3 regions of the Mesorhizobium sp. L103C119B0 genome follow, and region 1 is predicted to be linked to each of the others. Evidence: predicted binding sites of a transcription regulator. Region 1 holds the regulator's gene; each other region holds the start of a gene.
What was found. Region 1 encodes PhoB, which activates phosphate uptake and scavenging genes when phosphate is short. Its sites were predicted from a motif close to TGTCATNNANCTGTCAT; they were not measured.
Positions count from the first base shown of each region.

Region 2: a site for PhoB is predicted at 2,278-2,294, ahead of X728_RS146555 (bifunctional 2',3'-cyclic-nucleotide 2'-phosphodiesterase/3'-nucleotidase). Genes of this name have one in related genera too.
Region 3: a site for PhoB is predicted at 2,018-2,034, ahead of X728_RS148055 (PhoX family phosphatase). Genes of this name have one in related genera too.

Region 1 is NZ_AYXE01000010.1:57,939-62,118, reverse strand. Features, by position in the region: gene pstA (phosphate ABC transporter permease PstA) at 1-398, shown strand, start outside; gene pstB (phosphate ABC transporter ATP-binding protein PstB) at 416-1,240, shown strand; gene phoU (phosphate signaling complex protein PhoU) at 1,282-1,986, shown strand; gene phoB (phosphate regulon transcriptional regulator PhoB) at 2,003-2,692, shown strand; gene X728_RS148755 (ROK family protein) at 2,723-3,958, opposite strand.
Region 2 is NZ_AYXE01000012.1:128,192-132,371, reverse strand. Features, by position in the region: gene X728_RS146540 (hypothetical protein) at 1-86, shown strand, start outside; gene X728_RS146545 (5-formyltetrahydrofolate cyclo-ligase) at 142-807, opposite strand; gene X728_RS146550 (NAD(P)/FAD-dependent oxidoreductase) at 989-2,254, shown strand; gene X728_RS146555 (bifunctional 2',3'-cyclic-nucleotide 2'-phosphodiesterase/3'-nucleotidase) at 2,396-4,180, shown strand, end outside.
Region 3 is NZ_AYXE01000011.1:13,805-17,984, reverse strand. Features, by position in the region: gene urtA (urea ABC transporter substrate-binding protein) at 1-1,264, opposite strand, end outside; gene X728_RS148050 (hypothetical protein) at 1,577-1,972, shown strand; gene X728_RS148055 (PhoX family phosphatase) at 2,090-4,003, shown strand; gene X728_RS148060 (GMC family oxidoreductase) at 4,068-4,180, opposite strand, start outside.

The DNA of each region.
Region 1 (4,180 bases):
TAATCATCGCCACGCGCGCCGCCCTCGCCGCGGTGCCGCCGTCGATCCGCTCGGCGGCCCTAGGTCTCGGCGCCTCCAAGATGCAGATGGTGTTCCATCACATCCTGCCGCTTGCCGCCCCAGGCATCCTTACCGGCACCATCATCGGCCTGGCGCGTGCGCTCGGCGAGACAGCACCGCTGCTCTTGATCGGCATGGTCGCTTTCGTCGCCGATTATCCGACGACGCCTTTCGATCCGGCGACCGCGCTGCCGGTGCAGATCTACATGTGGGCAAACGAGGCTGAGCGCGCTTTTGTCGAGCGCATGTCCGGCGCCATCATCATCCTGCTCGTCTTCCTCATGGCCATGAACATCACCGCGATCGTGCTTCGGCGCCGGTTCGAGCGGCGCTGGTAGAAAAAAGGCAATTTGGTATGAACATCATGACCGAACAGTCCCTTGAGAATGCAGTGGGCGACAAAATGAACGCCAAGTCGAACGAAGTCATCAAGATGCGCGGCGACAAGGTCGGCGTCTTCTACGGCGAGAAGCAGGCGTTGTTCGACGTCAATCTCGACGTCCGCCAGAACCAGGTGACGGCGCTGATCGGCCCGTCCGGCTGCGGCAAGTCGACCTTCCTGCGCTGCCTCAACCGCATGAACGACACCATCGATTCGGCGCGGGTGACCGGCAAGATCACGCTCGATGAAGACGACATCTACGACAAGAACATCGATGTCGTCGAACTGCGCGCCCGCGTCGGCATGGTGTTCCAGAAACCCAACCCGTTCCCGAAGTCGATCTACGAGAACGTCGCCTACGGCCCGCGCATCCATGGGCTGGCCAAGCGCAAGTCCGACATGGACCAGATCGTCGAGCAGAGCCTGAAGAAGGCTGCGATCTGGAACGAGGTCAAGGACCGCCTGCAGGAGCCCGGCACCGGCCTGTCCGGCGGCCAGCAGCAGCGCCTGTGCATCGCGCGCGCCATCGCCGTGTCGCCGGAGGTGATCCTGATGGACGAGCCCTGCTCGGCGCTCGATCCGATCGCCACCGCCCGTGTCGAGGAGCTGATCGACGAACTGCGCCAGAACTACACGATCGTCATCGTCACCCACTCGATGCAGCAGGCGGCGCGCGTGTCGCAGCGTACAGCGATGTTCCATCTCGGCTATCTCGTCGAGGAGGGCGCCACCGACAAGATGTTCACCAACCCCGACGACAAGCGCACCCAGGACTACATTACCGGCCGCTTCGGCTGAGCCGTCCGGCGGGTGAATTTTCAGGCACGAGGACCAAGATCATGGGTGAACATACCGTCGCCTCCTTCGATGAAGAGCTCGGGCAGATCAGCAAGCTGATCCGCGACATGGGCGATCTGGCAGGCTCGATGGTCAGCGGCTCGACCAGGGCGCTGCTCAATTCGGACAATGCGCTGGCACAGCGTGTCGTTTCCGACGACGCCATCATGGATGCGCGCCAGCGCGAACTGGACGACCGCGCCATCACGCTGATCGCCAAGCGCCAGCCGATGGCCAACGATCTGCGCGCCGTGGTCGGCTCGATCCGCATGGCCGGCGACCTCGAGCGCATCGGCGATCTCGCCAAGAACATCGCCAAACGCGTCGGCACCGTGGGCTTGAGCGTCACGCCGCGCGACCTCTCGCACTCCATCGATGCCATGGCGCAGCTGGTGCTGATCCAGGTGCAAGGCGTCGTCGAGGAATATGCCGCCACCGATGCGGCAGCTCTTGCAAAACTCAGGAATGACGACGAGCGCATCGACGTCAAATACACGTCCGTGTTTCGTGAGCTCTTGACCTACATGATGGAAGACCCTCGCAACATCACCGCCTGCACGCATCTCTTGTTCTGCGCCAAGAATCTTGAGCGCATCGGCGATCATGTCACCAACATCGCCGAAAATGCGTATTATGTGCTGACCGGCCAGCAATTGCCCGCCAATCGTCCGAAGCAGGACGAGACGGCGATGGCCACGCCGGCCTGATGAGGGTGAACTGCCTATGATCGCGCCACGCATCATGGTCGTGGAGGACGAGGAGCCGCTAGGCGTGCTCCTCCGCTACAACCTCGAATCCGAAGGCTATCACGTCGAGGTGGTGACACGCGGCGACGAGGCCGAGATCCGCCTGCAGGAAAACGTGCCCGATCTCCTGGTGCTCGACTGGATGGTGCCCGCTGTTTCCGGCATCGAGCTCTGCCGGCGGCTTAGAGTGCGGCCCGAAACCGAGCGGCTGCCGATCATCATGCTGACCGCGCGCGGTGAGGAAAGCGATCGCGTGCGCGGCCTGTCCACCGGTGCCGACGACTATCTGGTCAAGCCATTCTCGACGCCGGAGTTCATGGCGCGCGTGAAGGCGCTGCTGCGCCGGGCCAAGCCGGAAGTGCTGTCCAGCGTGCTCAAGGTCGGCGACATCGTGCTCGACCGCGAGTCGCACCGTGTCTACCGCAAGAAGAGCGAGATCAGGCTCGGACCGACCGAGTTCCGGCTGCTCGAATTCATGATGCGCCATCCCGGCCGCGTGTTCTCGCGCAGCCAGCTGCTCGACAATGTCTGGGGCGAGACGATCTACATCGACGAGCGAACCGTCGACGTCCATGTCGGGCGCTTACGCAAAGCGGTCAACAACGGCCGCATGCCGGATGTCATCCGTACCATTCGCGGCGCCGGCTACGCGATCAGGGAAGACTAGGATGCTGCGCGTCGCGCCGTTGCCGGCCATTCAGGCGACATGCTTGCCGGATTTGGCCTGAATGCCCGGCGCGAAAATCTCCTGATCGACGAAGCCGAGCGCGCGCATGGCACAGCCTTCGCGGATCAGCGGCAGCTCGTTGGGCTCGGTGTCGAAGGAGATCGATTTCGAGTGCTGGCCGCCGGCGGTCTGGGCGATCGCTTCGCGCAATGCCGGCTCGATCAGGTCGAAGGCGGCGGCGCTGACGCCAACCATGGCGACAGGCGCCGGGTCGATCAGCGCAAACAGGCTGCCGAGGCCGAAGCCGAGCGCCTCACCGGCCTTGCGATAGGCTTCGCGCTCCGGGCCATCGGTTTCGCGGGCGCGCGCGGCGAGTGCGCGCATATCAGCGTCGCCGATATCGACCGGCTCGGCATCTTCGCTCATCATTTTGGCGCTGCGCCAGATGGCGTAGTTTCCGGCATAGGCCTCGACGCAGCCGCGCCGCCCGCAGCGGCAGAGCGCGCCGCCCGGACGGTGGATCATGTGGCCGAACTCGCCGCCCGAGGAATGGGTGCCGGTGAACAGTTCGCCTTTCAGCACCAGCCCCATGCCGATGCCGTGCGACAAGAGGATCGCGATGAAATTGTCGCGGTAGCGCTCGGGCTGGCGCCATTGCAGGGCCACCGCCATCATATTGCAGTCGTTCTCCATGGTGGCAGGAATGCCGAATTCCGCTTCCAACATGTCGGCGAAGGCAATGTCGGTCAGTGGCGTGATTGGCGACCACAGCATGGCCCGCGCCTGCGAATCGGTGATGCCCTGGATGCCCATGGCAATGCGGGCGATGCTCTGGACATCGAGGTCCGGGTCCGCGAGACGCCGCCCGACGATTGCTACGCATTCGCCGATCAGCTCGTCGCGCGGCATGGTCAGCGTGTCGAGCCGGCGCTGTTCTTCCGCGACCACCTGGCCGGCATAGTCGATGACGGTGACGGAGAGGAAGTTCAGCGACAGCACCACGGTCATGACCGCCGCCGCTTCCGGGTTGAGGCCAAGGCCGACCTGCGGCCGGCCGCGTTTCAGCGAGCCGGTCTCGCCAGGCTTGCCTTCAATCAGGATGCCTTCTTGAATTAGATCAGACGAGATTGCCGATATCGTCGAATGGCTGAGGCCGGTGGTCGCCGCAATCTCGGTCCGCGACGGCTGGCCGGCCCGGCGCACGGCCGAAATCACCATCGCACGGTTGCGACGGCGCAGATCGTCGTGGCGGATCCCAACCGACATTTGTTTTCCTCCCGGCCTCCTCGCGCCTCATGATAGTGAAGGCGTTCGACGGCACCAGCCAAATATTGGCAGACGCCGGCAGCCCTGTCATTGTTTATTGCGGAGCTCGAAAAAATTCGGCAAGGCTATCAGAATCCATCATAATCGATGTTGACAGTGCCTTATCATTGAACCAGTGTTTTTTCGAGGCTCGAAAAAATGGAGCCTCTTTGTGCAGGCCTT
Region 2 (4,180 bases), on a different contig from region 1:
TTCGTTTGTTGGCCGAGTATAAAGATGCCGGTAAGGCGGATATTCCTCAGTTGCCTGGGAATGACACCAACGGCGATCTTTTCTAAGCGTGATATTTATGAATATGTGCGATCACACGGAGGGTCTCTGAATCTCATCACGCTAGGCTTTTAATACCTCGGTCACCAGTTGGTCCATCGGGATGTCGTGCGGCTGCGGGTAGATGGTGGGGATGCGCTGCAGTTCGTAGCCGACGCCGATGACCAATGGCTTGAACGGCATGGCAGCCAGCGTGCGGTCGAAGAAGCCGCCGCCATAGCCCAGGCGGTAGTTTCGCGGGTCGATGCCGACGATCGGCGAGATGACGATGTCGGGCAGCACCGGGTCGCCTTCGGCGGGGATAGGGATGTTCCAGACGCCTTTTTCCAGCCGGTCGCCAGGCACATAAGCGCGGAAGATCAGCGGCTGGCCCTTCTCGATCACGATGGGCAGCGCCGTGCGGCCGCCGCGTTCGTTGATCGACGCCATCCACGGCCGCAGGTCCGGCTCGCCGCGAAACGGCCAATAGAGGCTGACCATGCGGCCGGCAATGTCGCCGATGGTCGCGTCGAGCCCTTCGGCGATAGCCCGCGACATCGCCACCCGCGCATCGGCGGAAACCGCCAACCGTGCCGCGATCAGACGCTCGCGCTCGGCCTTGCGCCAACGGCGCACATCGGTCCAGTCGGTCAATGGCGCGCGAAATTCCGGATCGAATTCGTGCATGAAGCAAGGCGGCGAAGAATATTGCGCCCGCCCTTTGCGATCTTTGTCATCGTCGTTGGCCATGCTTCACTCCCGTGGTTCCAGCCCCTGCAAGGCTATACCCGTCCAGGCTTGCCGACATAGGCATTCGCGACATCCGGCGACGAGTCCTGGGCAGCCTTACGCGCGGCAGTCTAGCGCGCCGCGACATTGTTGCGGTGCACAAAAATCACTAGATAAAGAGAGACAAACAGGGGTGAATGCGATGAGTGAAACCAGCCATCATGTCGTTGTCGTCGGCGCAGGGTTCGGCGGTCTCGAACTCACCCGGGCGCTGGCCGGCGCACCCGTGCGCATCACCATGATCGACAAGCGCAACCATCACCTTTTCCAGCCGCTGCTTTACCAGGTGGCGACCACCTCGCTGGCGACCTCGGAAGTTGCCTGGCCGATCCGTCATCTGCTGCGCAAGCGCGAGGACGTGACGACCCTGCTCGGCAACGTCACCGGCGTCGACCGTCCAGGCAAACGCGTGCTGCTTGAGGACGGCAGTTCTGTTCCCTACGACACGCTGGTGCTCGCCACCGGCGCGCGTCATGCTTATTTCGGCCACGACGAATGGGAGCCTTTCGCGCCCGGGCTGAAGACGCTTGAAGACGCAACCACCATTCGGCGGCGCATCCTGCTCGCCTTCGAGCAGGCCGAGCGCGAGACCGATCCGGCCAAGCGCCAGGCACTGCTGACACTGGTCATCGTCGGCGGCGGCCCGACCGGCGTGGAGCTTGCCGGCACCATTGTCGAACTCGCGCATGAAACGCTGCGCGGCGAATTCCGCAACATCGACACGCGTGAGGCGCGTGTGGTGCTGGTCGAGGCCGGAGACAGGATCCTAGCCAATTTCGCGCCAAAGCTGTCCGACTATGCGCGCAAGGCGCTGGAGCGGCGGGGCGTCACGGTCGAGCTTGGCCGCGCCGTCACGCGCCTCGATGCCGAAGGCGTCGTCTTTGGCGATACGCATCTGCCGGCGCGAACCATCCTGTGGGCCGCCGGCGTGGCGGCTTCACCCGCGGGAGAGTGGCTGGGCGCGCCGGTGGACCGGGCGGGCAGGGTAATGGTCGAGCCCGATCTGACCGTGCCGAACAGTCCTGAAATCTTCGTCATCGGCGACACCGCGCATGTCTTGCGGCCGGACGGCAAACCGGTGCCCGGCGTGGCGCCCTCGGCCAAGCAGGAGGGCAAGCATGTCGCCGCGACGATCAGGGCGCGGCTGGCCGGCGATGGCGCGCCGCGGCCTTTCCGCTACAAACATGCCGGCGACCTGGCGACGATCGGCAAGTGGGCAGCCGCGATCGATTTCGGCTCGATCAAGCTCACGGGATGGCTTGCCTGGTGGCTGTGGGGCGTGGCGCATATCTACTTCCTGATCGGTTTCCGCAACCGGCTCTCGGTGTCGCTTAGCTGGCTATGGATCTATTTCACCGGCCAGCGCAGCGCGCGGCTGATCACCCAGGGCGACGATGACAAGGGCTGAGGTTCTCAACCGCGGCCAAGGATATTCATCCAGCCGTCACCTTTTGCTGATCGACTGACTTCCCGATGGACATGGCCGGTTTTCGGCGCGAAGCTTCCGCCCGGGGCTGGGATCTTGTCACGTCGCTGGGAAGGAAAACCAATGCCGCATCTCAATTACCCCGTCTCCCGCCGTAGTTTTCTTGCCGGTACGGCCGCCAGCGGGGCGCTGATCATGCTCCATCCGTTTTCCGCCCGCGCGCAGGCCAATCAGGCGCATCTGAGGATCATGGAGACCACCGACATCCATGTGAATGTGCTGCCTTACGACTACTACGCCGACAAAGCCAACGACACGATGGGCCTGTCACGGACGGCCTCACTGATCGCGGCGGTGCGCAAGGAAGCCACCAATGCGATGCTGATCGACAATGGCGATCTTTTGCAGGGCAATCCGATGGGCGATTACATCGCCTATGAGAAGGGCCTCAAGGAAGGCGATCTGCATCCGATCATGAAGGGCATGAACCTGCTGGGCTATGAATGCTCGACGCTCGGCAATCACGAGTTCAATTACGGCCTGTCGTTCCTCGACAAGGTGCTGGCCGGAGCCAATTTCCCCTTCGTCTGCGCCAATCTGATCCGCGGCACCGAGCTTGCCGCCAAACCGCGCGACGACAAGCTCTACCTCAAGCCCTATGTCATCCTCGACAAGAAGATCAAGGACGGGTCGGGCGCCGAGCAGCCGATCAAGATCGGCATCATCGGCTTTGTGCCGCCGCAGATCATGGTCTGGGACCTGAAGAACCTGGAAGGCAATGTCAGGACGCGCGACATCGTCGAGGCGGCCAGGGCATGGGTGCCGCAGATCAAGGAGGAGGGCGCCGACATCGTCATCGCGCTCTCGCATTCCGGCATCGATATCAAGCAGGGCGACGGCATGGAGAACGCCTCCTTCTTCGTCGCCGGCGTCGAAGGCATCGATGCGGTGTTCACCGGCCATCAGCATCTCGTCTTCCCCGGCAAGAAGGATTTTCAGGCGCTCGATGGCGTCGACACCGAGAAAGGCACGCTGCAGGGCAAGCCCGCCGTGATGGGCGGTTTCTGGGGCTCGCATATGGGACTGATCGATCTGCTTCTGGAACGGGACGGATCGAAATGGCGCGTAGCCTCGGCCACATCGGAGGCAAGGCCGATCTACCAGCGCGTCGACAAGGCAAACAAGCCGACGGTGGCGGACGACCAGCGCGTCGTCGATGCGCTGAAGGCGGACCATGAGGCGACACTTGCCTATGTCCGCCGACCGGTCGGCAAGACCTCGGCGCCGCTCTATTCCTATTTCGCGCTGGTCGCCGACGATCCGTCGGTGCAGATCGTCAACCAGGCGCAGAGCTGGTACCTCAAGGACATATTGAAGAGCACGCAGTGGAAGGATGTGCCGCTGCTGTCGGCGGCAGCACCCTTCAAGGCCGGCGGGCGCAACGGCGCCGACTACTATACCGACGTGCCGGTGGGCGACATCGCCATCAAGAACGTCGCCGACCTCTATCTCTATCCGAACACGGTGCGCGCCGTCGAAATCACCGGCGCGCAAGTGAAGGAATGGCTGGAAATGTCGGCCGGCATTTTCAGGAAGATCGAGCCGGGCAAGGCCGACCAGGCGCTCATCGACACCGAATTCCCGTCCTACAATTTCGATGTGATCGATGGCGTCAGCTACGGAATAGACCTGTCGCAGCTGCCGAAATACGATGCCAAGGGTGGCGTCGCCAATGCCGGCTCGAACCGCATCGTCGGCCTCAGCTTCGACGGCAAGCCTATTGATCCGGCAGCGAAATTCGTCGTCGCCACCAACAATTACCGCGCCGGCGGTGGCGGCAATTTCCCCGACATCAATGCCTCGAAGATCATCTACGAGGCGCCGGACACCAACCGCGACGTGATCGTG
Region 3 (4,180 bases), on a different contig from region 1:
TGCCGCAGGACAGAGGCGCGCGCCAATCCGAAATCAGGTCCTTGGAATCGGGCAGATAGTCGGACCATTCGTCGCCCATCACGAGGCCGGGCGTCTGCGACACGGTCTCGAACTGGCCGTCGGCCTGGATCTCGCCGATCAGCACCGGCTTGGTGATGTGATGGTTCGGCATCATGGTCGAATAGCCGCCGGTGAGGTTCGGCACGGACACGCCGACCATGGCGTCGATGACCTTGTCGGGATCGGTGGTGCCGGCCTTTTCGACCGCCTTCACCCACATGTTGAAGCCGATATAGTGAGCTTCCATCGGGTCGTTGGTGGTGCGCTTGTCATTCTTGATGAACTTGTGCCAGTCGGCGATGAACTTCTTGTTTTCGGGTGTGTCGACGCTCTCGAAATAGTTCCAGGCAGCGAGATGGCCGACCAGCGGCGCGGTATCGAGACCGGCCAGTTCTTCTTCGCCGACCGAGAAGGCCATGACCGGGATGTCCTCGGCCTTGACGCCCTGGTTGCCGAGTTCCTTGTAGAACGGAACGTTGGCGTCGCCATTGACGGTCGAGACGACGGCGGTCTTCTTGCCGGCCGAGCCGAATTTCTTGATTGCGGAGACTTCGGTCTGCCAGTCGGAGAAGCCGAACGGCGTGTAGTTGACCATGATGTCTTCGGCGGCGACGCCCTTGGCCTTCAGATAGGCCTCGAGGATTTTGTTGGTGGTGCGGGGATAGACGTAGTCGGTGCCTTCCAGCACCCAGCGCTTCACCGAGCCACCGTCCTCGCTCATGAGATAATCGACGGCAGGAATCGCCTGCTGGTTTGGGGCGGCGCCGGTGTAGAACACGTTGCGCTCGCTTTCCTCGCCCTCATACTGGACGGGGTAGAACAGGATGTTGTCCAGTTCCGAGAACACCGGCAGCACCGACTTGCGCGACACCGAGGTCCAGCATCCGAACACGGCGGCGACCTTGTCCTTGGAGATCAGCTCGCGCGCCTTCTCGGCGAAGAGCGGCCAATTGGATGCCGGATCGACGACGACCGCCTCAAGCTTCTTGCCGAGCAGGCCGCCCTTGGCGTTCTGCTCTTCGATGAGCATCAGCATGGCGTCTTTCAGCGTCGTCTCCGAAATCGCCATGGTCCCCGACAGCGAATGCAGAATGCCGACCTTGATCGTGTCTTCGGCGGCCTTGGCCGGAGACGACATCGACAGGCCGGCGGCGACCACGCCGGCCGAAAACATTTTTGTTATTGTGGAGAAATTACCCCTCATACCGAAGACTCCCAGCTGTTTGATTGCACCGCGATAATGCAATGCAACTGCCGTGCCAAACGCAAAGGCGCCGCTCGCAAGAATGGAATAGCCGAGCGTTATCAGCCGGTTGGTATATTAGCCTGGAGCAAAACAATGGCAGCCAATGAAAATTGATTGAGCCAAATTTGCGCAGCGCACACGGCTTTTGCCTAATTTTTGCCCAATTGAGACAAATGCCTAGTTTTTGATCTCCGGCCGTGGGTTCCGGGCGAACAATGTTGCGGCGCCGCGCAAAAATAGGGCAAGCTCGCCCTTCAAAAGAGAGACGTCATGACATCTCGCATCTCACGCATTTCCGGCATCCTGCTGCTGATGGCAACGAGCTGCGCCGCGCGCGCCGATTTCAGCGAGGGCAAACTTCCTGACGGCACCTATCATTGCGAGGTCTATTTGCTCGGCGCCTTCCTCAACCTCGGCGACATCACTATCAAGGGCAATGTCTATACCGGCCCGGTGACGTTCGGAACGGCGCTGCAAGGCTACAACTATCAGATGAACGCCAATGGCGAGATCACCTGGCTCGGGCCGCTGGGCGGCTATACCACCGGTGGCAACTCCGTCTCCATGACACAGGCAACACTGGACGGCGAGACCGCCCCGTCATTCGACATCATTCTGAAGCAGCCCGACGGCGCCTTCACCGCCTCGACCTGCACCAAGGGCTGAGCGATGCGTAGTGCCGCGCCCAGTTGGGGCAAAACCTTCCTCTTATGTCATGTGAATGTTGCCTAAGCAGACTAGGGCAACGGTGCGCCGTAACATCCACCCTGAGAGGCAGACACCATGGCCAATGCACCGTCTTCATCCTCCCCCGTCATCCGCGAAATCATCGCCGAGCGCGTCTCGCGCCGGTCTCTTTTGAAAGGCAGCCTCGCCTCCGGCGCGCTGATTGCCGGCGGCAGCTTTGTCGGCTCCTTGTTTGCCGGCGAAACGCATGCCGCCACAGCGCAGTCGACGCTCGGCTTTCCCGAGCTGAAACGGGTCTACGGCAAGACCCATGCCGCCGCCGAAGGCTATGAGACGACCATCGTCGCGCGCTGGGGCGACCCGCTTGCAGCCGGCCTCGCCGAATTCGACGGCAACAAGGTCGCGGCGGAGGAACAGGAAAAGCGCTTCGGCTACAATTGCGACTACATCGCCTTCATGCCGCTGCCCAAGGGCACGGTGAATTCCGATCATGGCCTGCTCTGCGTCAACAACGAATACATCTCGCCCAATGTGATGTTTCCGGGGATGACCGAGGGCGATGCCGGCAAGACGATGACCAGGGAACAGGTCGATCTCGGCATGGCCGCGATGGGCCATTCGATCCTCGAGGTGCAGGTGAAGGACGGCAAGTGGGAAACCGTGGCGGACAGTCCGCTGAACCGCCGCATCACCGCCAACACCGAAATGACCGTTTCCGGACCGGTTGCCGGCCATGCGCTGATGAAAACCTCGGCCGACGCGACTGGCACGAAAGTGCTCGGCACCAGCTATAATTGCAGCGGCGGTGTTACCCCGTGGGGCACGGTGCTGACCTGCGAGGAAGGCGTGTCCGACATTTTCGGCGGCGACCCGAAGAAGGCGCCGACCGCCGAGCTTCTGGACCGTTACGGCTTCGACGGCTCCGACATCTATGGCCGCGGCCGCTTCCATGACCGCTTCAACCTCGACAAGGAACCGAACGAGGCTAACCGCTTCGACTGGGTGGTCGAGATCGACCCTTACGATCCTCAGTCCAGGCCGGTGAAGCGCACGGCACTTGGCCGCATGTCGCATGAGGCCTCGACCGTGGTCCTCAACAAGGACGGCCGCGTTGTCGTCTATATGGGTGACGACGACTATTTCGAATATATGTACCGCTTCGTCTCGGCCAAGGCCTATGACAAGGCCAACCCGGCCTCCGGCGCCGATCTGCTCGACGATGGCGTGCTGTCGGTCGCCCGCTTCGATGCCGATGGCTCGATGACGTGGCTGCCGTTGGTGCACGGCCAGGGCAAGCTTACCGTCGAGAACGGTTTTGCCGACCAGGCCGAGGTGCTGTTGAAGACGCGGTTTGCGGCAGATGCGCTCGGCGCCACGCCGATGGACCGGCCCGAGGACATCGAGACCAATCCGGTGACCGGCCGCGTCTATGCGGTGATGACCAAGAACAAGAAGCGCGACCAGTCAAAGGTCAATCCGGCCAACACGCGGCCGGAAAATCTCTGGGGCCATATTGTCGAACTGATCCCGCCCGGCGGCCGCGGCGCGGATGCCGACCACACGGCGGAAAAGTATGCCTGGGACCTGTTCGTGCTCTGCGGCAACCCGAAAGATGCCAAGGTCGGCGCCACTTTTCATCCGGACACGTCGGACAATGGCTGGTTCGTCTGCCCCGACAACATCACCTTCGACCCGGCGGGGCGGCTGTGGGTGGCGACGGACGGCGCCAATGATTTCGACCTGCCGGACGGCGTCTATGGCGTCGACACCGAAGGTGCGGCGCGCGGCCTGCCGAAGCTGCTGTTCACCTGCCCGCACGGCGCCGAAGCGACCGGCCCGTGCTTCACGCCGGACGGCACGACTTTGTTCCTGTCGGTGCAGCACCCTGCGGAAGATGCCGAGACGCTCGACAAGGCGCAGACGCTATGGCCCGATTTCAAAGACGGCCAGTTGCCGCGACCTTCCGTCGTCGCCATCCGCCGCAGGGACGGACAGCCGGTCGGCGCATAGTGAGTCCTAGTGAAAAAGGCGGAACGCGCCATGCGCGTTCCGCGTAGCGATCCGGGAGGACGGCTCAGATCGTCTTGGCCGACATTTGCGAAGCGATGTATTCGGCCTGGCGGATAGCCAGCGACACGATCGTCAGCGTCGGATTTTCAGCCGCACCGGTCGTGAACTGGCTGCCGT